3 regions of the Enterococcus sp. AZ109 genome follow, and region 2 is predicted to be linked to each of the others. Evidence: predicted binding sites of a transcription regulator. Region 2 holds the regulator's gene; each other region holds the start of a gene.
The links. Region 2 encodes NrdR, which represses ribonucleotide reductase genes. Its sites were predicted from a motif close to ACACNATATATNGTGT; they were not measured.
Positions count from the first base shown of each region.

Region 1: IGI42_RS07300 (deoxynucleoside kinase) is a predicted target of NrdR. The motif match lies at 2,505-2,520, and genes of this name have one in related genera.
Region 3: nrdH (glutaredoxin-like protein NrdH) is a predicted target of NrdR. The motif match lies at 2,245-2,260, and genes of this name have one in related genera.

Region 1 is NZ_JBIOSF010000001.1:1,544,539-1,548,832, reverse strand. It holds gene IGI42_RS07315 (phosphomevalonate kinase) at 1-400, opposite strand, end outside; gene mvaD (diphosphomevalonate decarboxylase) at 397-1,389, opposite strand; gene mvk (mevalonate kinase) at 1,382-2,326, opposite strand; gene IGI42_RS07300 (deoxynucleoside kinase) at 2,580-3,236, shown strand; gene IGI42_RS07295 (magnesium transporter CorA family protein) at 3,390-4,294, shown strand, end outside.
Region 2 is NZ_JBIOSF010000001.1:490,673-494,966, forward strand. It holds gene dnaI (primosomal protein DnaI) at 1-555, opposite strand, end outside; gene IGI42_RS02350 (replication initiation and membrane attachment family protein) at 555-1,880, opposite strand; gene nrdR (transcriptional regulator NrdR) at 1,947-2,423, opposite strand; gene coaE (dephospho-CoA kinase) at 2,521-3,117, opposite strand; gene mutM (DNA-formamidopyrimidine glycosylase) at 3,122-3,952, opposite strand; gene polA (DNA polymerase I) at 3,999-4,294, opposite strand, start outside.
Region 3 is NZ_JBIOSF010000001.1:1,091,478-1,095,771, reverse strand. It holds gene nrdE (class 1b ribonucleoside-diphosphate reductase subunit alpha) at 1-1,833, opposite strand, end outside; gene nrdH (glutaredoxin-like protein NrdH) at 1,962-2,180, opposite strand; gene IGI42_RS05240 (FeoA family protein) at 2,536-3,006, shown strand; gene feoB (ferrous iron transport protein B) at 3,007-4,294, shown strand, end outside.

The sequences.
Region 1 (4,294 bases), 1.1 Mb from region 2:
AAGCATTCAAAGCCTTTACGGTAGCTACTGTAACGGCACCGCTGGAACCTAAGCCGTATTTGCGACCGTTGGAATTATCCAATTCACTGGTAACCTTCAAATCGAAGAAAGCCAGTTTTTCCCCTTTTTCCTGAGCATAGCGTTCGGTAAAATGAATAGCTGCTAAGATGTAATGAAAGGGATTATCTCGTATATTTAAGACCAATTCGTTGTTTTGACGCGTCCAACGAACCGGCATATCACTGTATTGAGCCGATTGGATACTGCCGCTTTTTTTAGCAGTTTCAATCGAGACATTAATAAACTGGTCAATTGCTACAATAATGGCGGGATGACCAGCTTCAACTACGGCGTATTCGCCGGCGATATATAATTTGCCAGGAGCTGAAACTTCAATCATGCGTCTTCTTCCTTCATCATTATTTTGATCCCAGGACCCGCATGAGCGGTGATCAATTGTTCGGATGAAAAATAGTCCTGTAATTGCTTAACTAAAGCTACTTCATGTTTTCGTTCCACCAGAATTTTAACATTTGGGCCAGCATCCATGGTGAAGTAACAAGGCAAACCTTCATTACGGAGTTGCCGTACTAAATTCATTGCCCGCATACTCTCAGCTGACCAATAAGTAAAGGGAGGAACTGCTGCTAATGTCGTACCGTGCATTTTTAGAGCGCTGGCTTCGGTAACTTCCCCTAACGCTTGAAAATCTTTTGCTTGGATGGCTGCCCGTGCTTTCGCTAAATCTTGCGGTACAGTTGCTAACCAACCATCATAAAAGGCAGAGGTCTCGACAGTTCGTTGCATGCCATCACGGCTGGAAACATCTTTTTGATGATCGTTTACGACAACAAATACCATGCTTAAGTCTTCTTCAAAGCCGTCTGAAGTGATCGGGACTGCATAAGAGGTTTCATCTGAATCGCCTTTTACCCATTCTGCAAAACCACCATAGACACTGCGACTGGCTGATCCAGATCCACGTCGTGCGAGACGCGATAGTTCTCGTTTATCTAAAGGCAAACCTAAAGCGGCACTAGCTGCACCTGCTAAGGCTGCCAGACCGCTCGCTGAAGAAGCCAGACCAGCTGCTGTCGGGACAAAATTTTGACTGACCACTTTGGCAAATAGCTGACTTTGTGCTCTATTGCGAATTAGATCCAAAAAACGACTAACTTTAGCTGTCGCCTTTTGGTCTTGTAATTGCTGATCTAAGTAAAATTGATCCTCGGTGTATTCCGAAGAAAAAGTAACAGATGTTTCGGTGTAAAAAGCATCCAGTGTTAATGACAAACTATTATTCATTGGTAAGATCAGCTCTTGATCAGCTTTTCCCCAATATTTAATCAATGCGATGTTGGTGTACGCTCGCGCGTGACCCTTATACATGTGCATATACCCCTAACCCTTCGATCCACGTATCTTGTGCACCTGCATCTAGTAAAATCTGCTGCAAGCGCCGACCGCTTTCTTCATTTTCTGCTAATGCAATCATGCACCCGCCACGACCGCCACCAGTCAACTTCGCACCCAACGCGTGATTGATTAAGGCAGTTTCAATTAAGTGGTCCAAGGCATAATTACTTGTTCCTAATGCTTGTAAATGTTCCTGTGCTTGGTTCATGCAAGAACCGAGCATTTCTGGTTGATTCAATAAAATAGCCTGCTGCGCCTGCTTAGTTAATTGTCCTAGCTGACGAATTCGTCGCCCGGTTTCTAGTCGATCCGTATCCATTAAATGGGCCACGTCTTTTACGGCTTTGCGGGTTTGCCCCTTGTGACCAGTATCGGCCACCACTAAAAAGGCGTCCATGTTCAATTGGAAAGGTTGAAAATCCAAGCCTTTTTGATACAGCAGCGGTTCGGTTCCGCTAATCGTTGCAGCATCAATGCCGCTAGGATTACCGTGTGCTACTTTTTCCGCTTGATTTACAAATAATAAGATATCTTCTTGATTTGCAGGTAATTCCAGCCAGTCAAAAAATGCTCGTGTAATCGACACAGCAACGGCCGCACTGGACCCCATCCCTCGTTCAGCCGGAACTGTACTTTCAATTGTTACGTAAAATGGCTTCGAAATGGCAAATTGGCGAATCAGCTGCCATAGCAAAACAGTCACATTTTTCATCGAGTGAGGAGCTTTGGTTAATGGACCATGATAGAAGCTCGATTCAATCCATGATTCATTTCCTTGATGAAAGTGGACGGTAGTAGTGATACCAGTGCCGGAAAAAGGAAAAGCGATCGCCGGTTCACCGTAAACGACAGCATGTTCTCCCATTAAGATGATCTTTCCGCTGGCATGTCCTTGACCAATGGTTTTCATTCGAAAAACTCCTTTTTTACCCTAAAAAAGATTTGACCCTCTGTATTAATCTCTTCCATTTTACTCAGAGTAAACAAACAAGTAAATGAATCCGTCGAAAAGTTTTATAAATTCAACTTTTTTTTAAACATTCATTGACATGTATTACGATGTGTGAGTGAAGCTTTTTTTGTTGACGACACTAGATATTGGGGGTATATTAATGAATGTTGAAAAAAAGTACCACATTTTGTATAAAGTGAGTTGGAGGTAAATGAGTGTGATTGTATTAGCAGGTACCATTGGAGCTGGAAAATCCAGCTTGACTGCGATGTTATCCGAACATCTAGGCAGCCAAGCTTTTTATGAATCAATTGAAGATAACGAGGTATTGCCATTATTTTATGCGAATCCTGAGCAGTATGCCTTTTTACTGCAAATTTATTTTCTAAATAAACGATTTGAAAGTATAAAAAAAGCAATGCAAGATGACAACAACGTGTTAGATCGTTCAATTTATGAAGATTCACTGTTGTTTCATTTGAATGCCGATTTAGGTCGAGCAACTGACACCGAAGTAAAAGTTTATGATGAATTATTAGGCAACATGATGGAAGAATTGCCTTATGCGGCCCACAAGAAACATCCGGATTTATTGGTTCATATCAAAGTTTCTTTTGAAACAATGCTGGATCGAATCGAAAAACGTGGTCGGGAGTATGAACAATTAAGCTTTGATCCAACCCTTTATGATTATTACAAAGAGTTGAATTACCGCTATGATCAATGGTACGAAGACTACAACGAAAGCCCCAAGATTCAAATCGACGGAGACAAACTAAACTTTGTCGAAGATGCCGAAGCACGGGATATTGTACTGCAACTGATTGATGAAAAAATCGCAGAAGTGCAGGCAATTTCAGTGATCTAATTTCGATAATAAAATAGAAGCTCAAAATGCTCGGATAGTATGAGTATTTTGAGCTTTTTGTTTTCAACATGTTTAGGCCATGAATTTTTTCAGCCTTTTTTGTGCAAACTATTTTTGTCTCATTTATAATAGAGATGATAAGGAGGAGAATGCATGGAAGCGCAACAAATATTTAACCAAGGACTGTGTACTTGGATCAATATTGATTCACAGGAACCACAGGAAATTGCCCATCTAAAAGAAACATATCAAATTAGCGATGAAATGCTGACGTACTCTCTGGATAAGAACGAACGTGCTCGGGTAGAATACGACCCGTTGGATCAGGCATTGCTGGTCATCTATAATGTCGCACATTTAGAAAAGATTGATAATCACTACGAAACCAGTCCGATGGCGTTTATTTTGAAGGATCATCATATCTTTACCTTCATTTCTGATAAAACCGAGTATGTAGTTGAGCTAATGAACAATGTGCTAAAGCGCGATTCTCAGCAAAGCACTGCTAGTCTGCTTTTCCATACGCTTTTTTTGGTATCTGACTATTATTTTCCTAATATTGAAGAAGTAAACAGTCAGCGGATTCGGTTGAATAAAAGGCTGCGGGAAAAAACGACCAACAAGAACTTGTTGGAGCTTTCAGATTTGGAGATTGGATTGGTTTATCTTGTAACTGCTACGAAACAAAATGTAGTTCTGTTAGAGCAGATTAAAGCACAGGGCTTATTTTCCAGTTTTACCGACAAGGAAAAAGAAGAACTGGATGATGCCTTGATTGAAGCCAAGCAGGCGGTGGAAATGACACAGCTAGCCAGCGAGATTTTGGATCAGCTTTCCGGTACGTATAACAACCTGTTGAACAATAACCTAAATGATACCATGAAGATTTTGACAATTTGGTCCTTGCTGCTGACGATTCCCACTATTGTGACCGGCTTCTTTGGGATGAATATGCCACTGCCCTTTGAACATTCCGAAGTAGGCTGGATTATTTCGTTGTTTATCAGTCTAGGCTTATCTGTTTGGCTGATCGTGGTGCTTTGGAGAAGAATACGCTA
Region 2 (4,294 bases):
TTTTACTGCCAGTTCATGAGCCATTGCACCTAGTAAATAAGTTTTTCCTACTCCAAAATCCCCAACTAAATATAAAGATTTGTGAAAATCTTTTGGCGTTGCATGATACAGGTTGATAAAGTCCAAGGCAGCTTCCAACGCTTCACTTCTTCCAGAGGTTACCTCAAAGGTGCGTATTGAAGCTTGACGAATGTCCTTAGGCATATCGACTGAATTAATCCGGTTACGAATTTCTTCTTCTTTTTTACGTTTCAATAACTCATCTGTCGGCACATAAGTAACATCAATAAAGTGAAAGTTAAGAGCTAATTTAGGTTCATACCCAGGAGCTATCATCGTAGGATCATTCGCTAAAAATTTTTTCTTTTCTTGAACAAATTCATACAGCTTAGCAAATGATTTTTCAATATCTTCTTGTGTCAACTTAGCCTTATGCAATTCAATGAAGCTGCGGACATCGGTATCCTGCAACACTTCTTGCATCATTTCGCGATAGCGTCCATCTACACCACGAGATTTTATAATTCGGTTTAACTCTTTGCCTACATCTTCCATTAACTTTCACCCTCTTTGTTCAAATATTCTGCCAACTTACGATTGAGTTCAGCCTCTTTTTCTGGACTAATTTTTTTCTCTTTCGGCGGTTCTTTAATATGTGATGGCAGCGTTTCTTTTCGGCCTGGTGTCTTACGAACTCCGGTATTTCGGCGACCCGAACTTGTTTTCTTCACTAGTTTTTGATCTGCCTGGCGAACGTGCACTATAGCTTCTTCAGGTCGTTGGATTTTTCTTTGTGCCCAGTCATTAGCGATCGCATTCAGATAATTTTGATTAATTATCGCTTGATTTTGTATCACTAAAATATAATTGATTAAAATATTTACTACACTATTCGGAAATAAATGACGACTGAGAAGATCTTCAATTAAGCGAATTTCTTGATTAGTTTCATAGCCACCCTTTTGTTTCTTGATCGCTTGCAAATATTTAATCGGTGGGATTGTTTCACTTTGCCGAATAATTTCTTGTTCCGCCTTCGAAAAACCTTCAGAAAGTGTCGTTGTGGCTGACATCTCTGTCGAATTCTGAACAGGGGCTATTTTCGCTTGCTTTGATTTTACAATTAATTTTCGTAAAAACGGCAGTTGAATTTGATTTCTCTCGCTAGATTTCACAGCAAAATCTAACATTTCCATCTCATCAATTCCATACATTTGATGTAACGCATCAAGTTTTTCTTGATCATCCTCAGCTAAATTCAGATTGAATTTTTTTAATTGTTGACGGAAAAATTTCCAGTCAAACTTACTGGTAGGTGTTTCTGGCATAATAAATTTCTCGTGAGTATCATCAAACAGCTCAGCATTTGACTCAAAACGGTCTTCTTCAAAACGATAAACATCACGAAAACGTTTAGTAATGTTTGTTAATCCTTCTGTTGGAATACTTTTAGGACGGAAGCGATCAACTAAACGTTGAAACCGCCTTTCACCAATTTTTTCCACTAGCAAATAGCACATTAGCGCGTCTTGAAAAAACGTAGTCGGGGTCAAAGGATTTATTAACTGGTAATACATTAGTAACCCTAAATCAGAGTCTTCCTTTTGGTAGGTAGTCATTAAACCTATACCCTCTAATTTTTCTCGTCCTTTTACCATAGCTGCTAACCCATTGTCAATCGCTGCTAACAAATCAGCATGCATCAACTCAGGACTTTTGCCTTCGATGGTAATGTCTCCTGATAAGCTCAAATAAAGGCTTAATGCTTCAGCACCGATAATCGGCTGGTATAAAAAAAGTAAAGATTGTTGGCGACTTTCATCAAGCTGAGGACTGCCATAGACAGTGTAAATCGTCGTTGGCTTTAATTCAGATGTCACAAACTAGCCCCCTAAATAAATCTATGTTAACCATTCGAATTGCTATACTTTCCTTCATAAAGCAGTCTATTCTTTTGCATCTGTGGATTTTGCTTTATCCACGATTTCTTGTAATTCTTTCAAGAAAACCGACATATCTTTGAACTGACGATAAACGCTAGCAAAGCGAATGTACGCAATTTCATCTACATTCATCAGGTCTTCCATGACATACTCACCAATCTGGCTGGTCGATACTTCATTTTCACCTAAACTGCGAACACGGTTTTCTACATGGTCCACTATTTGTTCCATTTGTTCCATAGCGACAGGTCGTTTTTCAGCTGAACGAATTAATCCACGCAAAATTTTGTCGCGATTAAATTCTTCTCGATCACCATTACGTTTAATTACTAAAAGTGGTACGGCTTCAATTCGTTCAAAGGTCGTGAAGCGGAAACCACAATTTTCACATTCTCGTCGTCTTCGAATAGCGCGTCCATCATCAGTTTGCCGACTATCAATGACTCTGGAGTTATTATGATTACATCTTGGGCAACGCATGTTTTTCACCTCTCAGATGATATTATTTTATTGTAACACGAGTTTATCATATCCCAATGGCTAAAAAAAGCTTTGTTGTGTTTTTTGAAAATCTTTATTAGTCAAAGTCTTGTTTTTTTAACCATTGAATTACCTGGTGCTTTGTTTCTTCCATGCTCCCACGATTATCAAAAACGAAATCGGCAAGTTGTTTTTTTTCTTCTAAAGACATTTGACTTCGGATGCGACTTGTCGCTTCGGTTTCCGTCAGATTATTTCTACGCATTAGTCTTTGCATCTGCGTGGCTTGATCGACATATACTACCGCCACAGCGTCCATTTTTCTTTCATAATGTCCCTCGAATAATAGTGGAATATCTGCAATTACTAATGGGCTATCGAGTTTGGCTGTGTTGATTTGTTGATCGATTTCATCACGAATATAAGGATCTAGAGTATGATTAAGCTTTTGACGTTCCTTAGCATCTGAAAAAATGAGATTCCCTAATTTTTTGCGATTAAGTGTTCCGGCTGATGTGATAATTTCTCCGCCAAAAACATCTATTAGTGCTGCTAATCCAGGTGTGCCCGGTTCAACCACTTGGCGCGCTACAATGTCGCCATCTACAACTGGAAATCCAGCCTCTCGAAATATCTTTACTACCGTTGATTTCCCGCTGGCAATACCACCAGTAACTCCTAACACATAACTCATGTTTTCACCTCTTCAATTGTTGACAGTGGGGACAGTAATGAGTACCACGTTGAGCAACTTTTGTTTTGGCAATCGGTGTACCGCAACGTGGACAGGGGTTCCCAGTTTGCCCGTAAACATTAAGCTCTTGTTGAAAGTGTCCGGCTTCGCCAAGAGCATTCAAGTATGTCCGAATCGTTGTGCCTCCAGCTTCCTTAGCTTTAGTAATCACAGAAATAATTGCTTGGTGCAATACCTCAATTTCTTTTCTAGTTAAGGTATTCGCAGGTTGTTCAGGATGGATTTTAGCCAGCCAAAGTACCTCGTCAACATAGATATTACCCAGACCAGCTACGATTTTCTGATTTAGCAGCAAAGGTTTAATCATTGTATGCGCCTTGTTCAAGCGTTTTTCAAATTCAACTACATCAAAGGTCTCCTCAGTAGGTTCAGGTCCTAATTGTTGAATACCTTTATACTCTAAACCTGTATTCCTCTTCATTAAACTCATTCGACCAAACTTACGCACATCATGGTAAACCAATTCAGATCCATCAGTAAAAATAAAACGTACATGGCTATGTTTATCTAATGGCGTTGCTTTAGAAAAAAACTCATATTTTCCTTCCATCCGTAAATGTGAAACCATATCGTAATGAGTAAAGTGAAAAATCAAGTATTTCCCTCTTCGACCTACAGATTCAATCGTCTCTCCCACTAACTCGTTACGAAACTGATCCACTTCAGGTGATTCAATTATTTTAGGCCACAGCACATCAACTTCACTGATGGTTTTTCCGATAACTAATGAAACTAAGCCTCTACGGACTGTTTCAACTTCTGGTAATTCTGGCATTATTTGTCACTCCTAAGGGAAAAGCTGGAAATTTTCCAGCTTTTAGTTATTTTGCTTCATACCAAGTTTTTCCCCAACTGCTGTCTGTGATTAATGGAACATCTAGTTGCACAGTATTTTCCATTACTTCTTTAACCAACTGATCCAATGTTTCTAACTCCGTTTCAGGTACTTCAAACACTAACTCATCATGCACTTGTAATAGCATATTAGCTTGTAGTTTTTCAGTTTTTAAGCGCTTAGCTAGTTCAATCATCGCTAATTTTAAAATATCTGCTGCACTACCTTGAATAGGGGTGTTGATGGCTGTTCGTTCAGCAAACGAGCGAACATTGAAATTTC
Region 3 (4,294 bases), 600 kb from region 2:
TTTGCCAATTTTCTTTTCTTGACGCTCTTCAATCAAGCGAGTGATTGGGTGCAAGCTAGCACTCGTGTCATTAATATAAGAAATTGAGCCGTTTGGTGCAACAGCTAAACGATTTTGGTGATACAAGCCGTCTTTTTGAATGGCTGCTTTTAGTGCTTCCCAATCTTCTTTGGTTGGCACAAAAATATCCTTGAAGATTTCTTTAACTTTATCAGTTTTTGGCAAGAACTCATTAGTCAAATATTTGTCGAAGTAAGTACCATCGGCATATTTTGATTTTTCAAAGTTATGGAACACTTGCTTGCGTTCTTTGGCAATTTGGTTGCTTTCCATTAAAGTCCAGTAGTTCAATAAGGTAAAGTAAATGTTGGTGAAATCAATGGATTCCTTGGAACCGTAAATCATCTGGTTTTTAGCAAAATAGGTATGCAGACCCATTGCTCCCAAACCAATCGTATGGTTCAAGCTGTTGCCGTTTTGGATCGAAGGAACCACATCAATAGTTGATGCATCGGTAATATAAGTTAAACCGCGAACCATCGTGCGCACAGACTGACCGAAGTCCGGGCTATCCATTAAGTTCACAATATTAGTAGAACCTAAGTTACATGAAATGTCTGTTCCTAACTCATCGTATTCTTGACGATCGTTAATAGCTGATGGTGTTTGGACCTGTAAAATTTCTGAACACAGGTTACTCATTACAATTTTGCCATCAATCGGATTGGCTTTATTCGCCGTATCGATATTGATGATATAAGGGTAACCAGATTCCTGCTGTAATTTAGACAATTCATTTTCAAGATCACGGGCACGAATTTTTTTCTTGCGAATATTTGGGTTTGCGACTAAGTTATCGTACTCTTTGGTGATATCTACGTAAGAATAAGGCACACCGTATTCTTTTTCGATGCCGTAAGGGCTGAACAAATACATATCTTCATTTTTACGGGCCAATTCGTAGAACTTATCTGGTACCGTTACACCTAATGACAATGTTTTTACGCGAATTTTTTCATCGGCATTTTCTTTTTTGGCAGATAAGAAGACTTCAATGTCGGGATGAAACACGTCCAAATAAACCACACCGGCCCCTTGACGTTGACCTAATTGATTAGAATAAGAAAAGCTGTCTTCGAACAATTTCATCACTGGAACCACACCGCTAGCTGCTCCATCATAGCCTTTGATAGGTGCGCCGGCTTCTCGCAAGTTGGATAAGTTAATCCCTACGCCGCCACCGATACGTGACAGCTGCAATGCTGAGTTGATCGAACGGCCAATACTGTTCATGTCATCAGTTACTTGAATTAAGAAACAAGACACCAATTCGCCACGACGTTTTCTGCCGGCATTCAAAAATGATGGGGTAGCTGGCTGGTAACGTTGATGAATCATTTCATCGGCCAAGCGCATTGCCAATTCTTCGTCGCCGTTAGCGAAATACAACGCATTATAAGCCACACGATCTTCATAGCTTTCCAAGTACTCAGTGCCTTCATTGTTTTTCAAAGCATATTGAGAATAGAACTTGTAAGCAGCCATAAAGGATTTAAAGGTAAAATTTTGTTCATCTAAATAGGTAAACAAACGATCAATAAATGCTGGTGAATAGTTAGCAACAAATTCTTCCTCTAAATAATCCTGTTCTAATAGGTAAGAAATTTTTTCCTGCACCGTGGCAAACTTGTGAGTGTTCGGCTCCACATTTTCTTTAAAGAAAGCATCTAGGGCTTCCTTGTCCTTGTTCAACGGGATTTGTCCATTGACGGGACGGTTGATTTCATTATTTAGTTTAAAGTAGCTTACGTCTCCTATGTCTTTTAGGCTCATTTCGTCACATCTTTCCTTATTCATAGTTTTGGACCAATTCTTCTAATGAAAAATTAGTCCATCATTGTCTTGCATCTATTCGTTTAAAAGAAGAAACTTTGCAATCTTCTGACTGCAAAGTTTACAGGTTAAGCTAAGGCTTTTAGTTGATCAGGTCTAAAACCGATGATCGCTGATTGACCGCCAAACACGACTGGCACACTTTGGAATCCTTGATCTTTCAAGAAATCTAATGCCGCTGGCTCATTATCAATATTTACTTCTTCAAAGGGAATGCTATTGTCAGATAAATAACGTTTTGTCATTTTACACTGCATACAATTATTTTTCGAATATACTTTAACCATAAAAAGGCCTCCTTTTTTCTACACTTCTTAGTATAAAAGATGTACCAGAAAAGTCAATCATAAGATACTACATCTTGTGCCGGTGGGAAGTCCATACACAATAGTTTGTGTTTTTTGGAAAAGCGTGAAAACGCCATATTTCAGAGATTATAGTCACTTTAAACAAAGAATGAGGTCAGTCAATGTTTTTTTACTAAGTGAAAAAAATTTAGAATAACTAGTTCTGAATATTCATAACTATAAAATCGCTAATTTGTCAACTGAAATGCTCAAGATTTTATTGACTTCTAATGACAATAATTGTATTCTAAATGAGAAAGATTATCATTATTAATGAAAACAAGTGGAGGGCGCCATGACAACGTTAGCAGAAACCCCGTTAAATAAAGTTGTACAAATTGAAAACATTCAGCTGGATGCTGAGTTGAAACGCCGTATGCAAGATTTAGGCATGACTGTCGGAACGAAAGTGGCGGTTGTGAATCATTCGGATGATAATAGTATTGTTTTATTACATAATGCTCGAGTTGCCTTGGATCAGTCTTTATTGATGAAGATAGTTGTGAATGAAGTAATAGAAGAACAGCGAGCTTGGGTATCGTTAGACCAGCTGGCTGTAGGCGATACTGGACAAATTGTGACGGTTCATGGTACTGGTGCAGTGAAGCGCCGTTTAATGGATATGGGTTTGACTAAGGGAACTGAGGTAAAAGTAGTAAAATTAGCTCCTCTCGGTGATCCGATGGAAATTCGAGTTCGCGGATATGAATTAAGCTTACGGAAAAATGAATCTGAGATGGTTGTTGTAGCTAGGGAGGCGAGATAGATGGCAGAATTGCATATTGCTTTAGCCGGAAATCCCAATAGTGGGAAGACCAGTACCTTTAACATCTTAACCGGTACCAATCAGTTTGTAGGAAACTGGCCCGGAGTAACAGTAGAACGTAAAGAAGGAAAGTACAAAAAGCAACAAGAAATAATTATTGATGACCTGCCCGGTATTTATTCTTTATCACCCTACTCACCCGAAGAAGTGGTGGCGCGGGACTATTTATTATCAAATATACCGGATGCCATTTTAAATATTGTCGATGGCACCAATCTAGAACGAAATCTTTATTTAACGACCCAGCTGATTGAAACAGGAATTCCGGTAGTCGTTGCTGTTAACATGATGGACCTGGTTAAAAAAGATGGCAAACAGATTAACCTCGAAAAACTGTCTTATGCTTTGGGCGTTCCTGTAATTGGCATCAGTGCACTGAAAAATTGGGGGCTGGATAAAGCGGTGGAACAAGCGATTGAATCTGCTAAGAATCCACAAGAAGAACTAACTTTCCCTCATTATGATAAACGAGTAGAGGCAGCCTTAAGTGAAATTACCAACGTCTTAGGCAATACGGTTTTAGAAAAATACAGTCGTTGGTACAGTGTAAAACTGTTTGAACGAGATGTTCGAGCTCAGGATGAATTAGCCCTAAGCAGTATCCAACAAAAAGAAATCGAAGAAACAATCAAAATCACGGAACGAATCATCGGTGATGATGCTGAAACCATTATCATTAATGAACGTTATGATTTTATTACGCATTTAAGAGCTTTATGTATGGTAGATAATGAAGAGTTTAAACTTTCACTATCGGATAAAATTGACCGCATTGTGACCAATCGTTTCTTGGCGTTACCAATTTTCGCTTTTGTAATGTGGTTAATTTACTACATTTCCATCCAAACGATCGGGGTTATGGGAACAGATTGGGTCAACGATGTTCTATTCGGCGAAGCTGTGCCGAACTTTGTTGGCAATGTCTTGGCATCATGGAATGTCGCCGATTGGATGCAAAGCTTGATCTTAGACGGAATTATTGCCGGTGTCGGAGCTGTTTTAGGTTTCTTACCACAATTAATGGTCTTGTTCTTCTGTTTAGCTTTGTTGGAAGACTGCGGCTATATGGCTCGGATCGCTTTTGTGATGGACCGGATTTTCCGTAAATTTGGTTTGTCAGGTAAATCGTTTATTCCCATGTTGATTGCCACTGGTTGTGGTGTCCCTGGGGTAATGGCGAGTCGTACGATCGAAAACGAAAAGGATCGTCGCATGACGGCGATGTTAA